2 regions of the Paenibacillus sp. JT31N11 genome follow, and region 2 is predicted to be linked to the other one. Evidence: riboswitches for the same ligand, from Rfam matches in the RefSeq annotation. Region 2 holds a riboswitch; the other holds the start of a gene.
What was found. Region 2 has a riboswitch for cyclic di-AMP ahead of AC0YNV_RS34430 (C40 family peptidase). Riboswitches for the same ligand answer to the same signal wherever they lie in the genome.
Positions count from the first base shown of each region.

Region 1 (2,200 bases), on a different contig from region 2:
AGGAAGAGAAAGACCATCCAGACATGGCCGAACTTGGTGAAGATAAAAATCAGCGTAATGACCAGAGTGGTGAGCATGCCAATTGTATTGATGACTAATTTTATGATCCAGTTGGCTGGCTTCAGCTTAATCCACCTCACCATCATCCCCAGCTGGGATAACGTAAAGGGAATAAAGACACCTACCGCATACAGGGGAATGAGGCTCTCCGTATCGCCATGGAAAAGCACCACGAGCAGAGCGGACAAGATGCCCAGAATGATAATGCCATTGGAAAAGCCGAGTCGGTCGCCGCGCACCATAAACACATTCGGCATATATTTATCTTTGGCCAGCATGAACGCCAGAAGGGGAAAGGCCGAGTAGGCTGTATTGGCCGCCAGAAACAGAATCAGGGCAGTGACTCCCTGGATGATATAATAAATCACGCCTCTGCCGAAGGTGGAATCGGCGATCTGGGAGACTACGGTTTCCTTCGGATTCGGCGTAATGCCGTACCAGTAGGCGAGAAGGCTGATTCCCACAAACATAGCGCCCAGAATGGCGCCCATCATGATCAGTGTGGCGGCGGCATTGCGATTGGCTGGCTGCTTGAAGTTCGGTATGGCGTTGGACACCGCCTCCACGCCGGTGAGCGCGGAACAGCCGGAGCTGAAGGCCTTCAGAAGCAGGAAAAGACTGATATTCGATACTGCGGCGCCGATTTCCGGAGGATGCGCGTCAACGCCTCCGAGCGCATACTTGATGATTCCCGAAATAATGAGTGCGAAAATCGCGAAGACAAACAAATAAACGGGCATGGCAAGCACGGACGCGGATTCCGTAATTCCGCGCAGGCTGATAATGGTCAAAAACAAAATCATGATGAGCGCAATCAGTACGCGATGATCATGCAGGGACGGAAAAGCCGATGTAATGGCATCAGTCCCGGCGGATGTGCTGACGGCGACAGTAAGAATGTAATCGACAAGCAGCGAGCCTCCGGCCAGCAGTCCGGTGCGGACGCCCAGATTGTCCTTGGCTACTACATAAGCCCCGCCTCCGGCGGGATACGCGAAGATCGTTTGCCTGTATGACAAAATCAGAATCAGGAGAAGACCCAGCACGGCAAGCGAGATGGGGATGGAATACCATACCGCCGCGAAGCCCGCAGCCATCAGAACGATCAGAATTTGCTCCGTCCCGTAAGCGACTGAAGAGAGCGCATCCGAGGACAATACCGCAAGCGCTTTAAGTTTGGTCAGCTTTTCCCCTTCAATTTCCGCACTTTTCATTGGACGTCCGATTAATAACCGTTTGAATCTGCCTACCACTGTGACTTCCCCTTTTAGCTGCTTTTGTTGTGAAGCAAATGATCCTATCCCTAATTTCAAGCATAAAAAAGCCGCAGAAAGTTAGGAGCTTTCCGCGGCTTTATCCATAATTGAACATGGTTAAAACGCGATAATTCCTCTTCCGTACGCTTACGAGGTTAGCTGCCGGATTCGGGCGCGAGAGTCGCCCTACACCTTGGCTTGCGCCAGGTGATTCACCCCTGAGACCAGATCAACTGCATCTGCCTCCATGGTTCCCCCGTTTCTGTTTCAGAACTCAGCGATTAAGGATTTCTATGAAATTGAAACTCTTTTCCACGACTTGCTGCTTCACTTATTGAATATTACTCCTTCACTTATTTGTTGTACAGCAACGGAAACTGGAAAATATTTAAGCTCATTACCCTATATAGCGATATAAACGCTTACATAGATCCTATCCTCTTCCTATCAACCTTTTTCGCAGGATATCTTCATTTATGACCTATAATGTTTCCTGCCCATTATTTTTGTCTGGTCATAAGCGATCTCAACAGCACAGCCGCGGATTTGAGCCTTGGCTTTTTTCTGTACTTGCGCACATCATCGTAAGTCGCCAGGGCAACCTTGGCATCCCTCAGCGCATAAGCGAAATCATCCCCCTGCATCAGCTTGTATTCCCATACCCGCTTCTCCCAGGATGGAACAAGGGCGCTCATATGCTCGTCCTCGGCTGCCGGATGAATATACGTCTCGCAAATTCCCTCGGGAAGATCGTAGAGCTTTGCCATCATCATTTGCTTGAAGCTCTCATAGGTTTCCCCTTCTTCCACGCCATACGTATGGCTCAGCAGATAATCCGGTATCGGCACGCCGAGCGTATCCGCAAGATGGACCACCTTGCGCAG
Region 1 is NZ_JBWDNQ010000010.1:225,898-228,097, reverse strand. Features, by position in the region: gene AC0YNV_RS28465 (APC family permease) at 1-1,313, opposite strand, end outside; cyclic di-AMP (ydaO/yuaA leader) riboswitch at 1,446-1,606, opposite strand; gene AC0YNV_RS28460 (polysaccharide deacetylase family protein) at 1,817-2,200, opposite strand, start outside.
Region 1: it holds a riboswitch for cyclic di-AMP, as region 2 does, so the genes downstream of both, AC0YNV_RS28465 (APC family permease) here and AC0YNV_RS34430 (C40 family peptidase) in region 2, are expected to answer to the same signal.

Region 2 (2,200 bases):
CAGCAGCGGCAGTCTGGCGGACATCGCCAACAAGGTCGGGCCCTGGGCCGGCGGTTGGCTGGTGTGGGCGGCGCTGCTCCACCTGCTCTTCCTCGCCATGCAGTTCGGCGTTGTGTCCGGAAACGGCGCGCTTCGCTCATTCTGGGGCGGGGTGCGGCATCTTATTCCGCTGGCCGGCATCTCGCTGTTAATGTGGGCCATTGGAATGGCGCTCAGTCTGACCATGGCCTCGGCCTCCATGCTCTGGGCCGGGTTGATTGCACTCATTTTGCATCAAAGCTATCATCTGGTTCGTACGGTTATGAAAGTGTGGACGGTAGCCTCGCAGTATGAAGTATGGCATTCCAAGCAGACCTGACCACCGCTCTTATTAGTGAACAGGCAGCAGGCAGAAGTCGGTTCAGTTGCCGGAGAGAACCTATAATATCAAAAAGGGATCAGCCGTTTTGATGCGGTTGGTCCCTCTTTGTTTTGAAAATATGACATCTGAAAAGCGAATTAGAGAAACAGGTGCAGTCAGATATTGTCGATAATGCGGGTGAAATCGGAAGCGTTCATCTGCCGGCATGGACTTAAGACTCAAGTTTAGACCACAAAAAAAAGGCTCCTGCAAATGCCGGAAGGCCCTTTCGCATTTTTTGCAATAAGATAACGAGACGAGTTGTCAAAAAGTTTCACTCTAATAATTCTAATTTGTGAACAAATTGTGAATTTGGAAGGAGATTCGCTAAAAAAACAGAATTAGTATGCCAGCATGAAAAAATTGCCGAATTCTCTTGGATGAGAAGCGGGGGAACCATCTTGGGTGAATTGATCCCGACATTTGCTGCAACGAATGTCAGAGGGTATCATAGGGAGCCTTCAACCGAACCCCACAGCTAACCTCGCAGGCAACCGGAAGGGGTCACATTTTTTGAAAAAAGTTTCTGCACTACTCATCGGTCTAGCATTGGTACTCTTATTCCAAGTTGGGAGCGCACTAGCAGACTCCAAAATGGACGGCGTTATCAGTGATGTGATCGGCACTCCTTACCGCACGGCAGGGACGACTACCAAAGGATTTGACTGCTCCGGATTTACGATGTACGTGTTTGACAAACTCGGCGTCTCGATCTCGCATTCATCCTCCGCTCAGTCCAAGCTGGGCAAGAAAGTAGTCAAGGACGACTTGATTGCTGGTGATCTCGTATTCTTTAATACGAATGGTCGCGGCATTTCACACGTCGGCATTTATGTTGGAGACGGCAAGTTTGCTCATTCCTCCTCCAGCAAGGGCGTTACCATTAGCAGCCTTAGCGACTCTTACTACGTTAAACGCTATGTTACTGCCCGCCGCGTAATGAGCCCTGAGACATTCGAGAAATACGCTGACGAACCTTCTGATGAATTGGTTGACAGCGAAGACGCTGGTTGATCAGTGTCGATGAGCATTCGCTAAAGAATGCTGATGCATAGCCGCAGACGCTTGTCCGATTGGACAAGCTGCTGCGGTTTTTGCTTTTTCATTTGGGTGTATGAAATAAGAAGCAGCACCTATATATACCCCGTATGTTCCGGTATTCAAACAGTCCAGTGCATGCTGGATGCCGTCAAAATGGACCCGAAAGACCCGGGCGTTGTGCGGAGGGTGCCGGCGAATCTCGCAATCAGAGGGAAAATGGGTATAATATAACCACAATCCCAACCTTGATGTATGAATGAAAGGAGCTGTTAGGTGATGACAGAGCTTTCCCCTGCGCTGCAGGTGTTTCATCCGACTCTTGCGGGGTGGTTCCGGCAGGCCTTCGGCGAGCCGACCGATATTCAGCTGGACGCGTGGGCTTCAATCATGGACAATCATCATACGCTCATCGCAGCACCGACCGGCTCCGGTAAAACACTTGCGGCGCTGCTGCCCTGCCTGAACGGAATCGCAGTGGGCAAAATCGCCGCCACGGCCCCGGGCAGCAGCTGGAAGCCAGGTGTGCGCACACTTTATATTACGCCCTTGAAGGCGCTTAATAACGATATTCAGTACCATATCATCGGCTTTATGGAAGCTATTGAACGTTTCCATGAAGAGCATCAAAGAGCGGAGACCCTCGCTTGGCCGGGAGTACGCTCAGCCGTGCGGACCGGGGATACGTCCTCAAGCGAGCGCGCCAGAATGGTGCGCAATCCGCCGGATGTGCTGGTTACCACCCCTGAATCGTTCTACCTC
Region 2 is NZ_JBWDNQ010000017.1:77,017-79,216, reverse strand. Features, by position in the region: gene AC0YNV_RS34435 (hypothetical protein) at 1-358, shown strand, start outside; cyclic di-AMP (ydaO/yuaA leader) riboswitch at 755-908, shown strand; gene AC0YNV_RS34430 (C40 family peptidase) at 914-1,414, shown strand; gene AC0YNV_RS34425 (DEAD/DEAH box helicase) at 1,718-2,200, shown strand, end outside.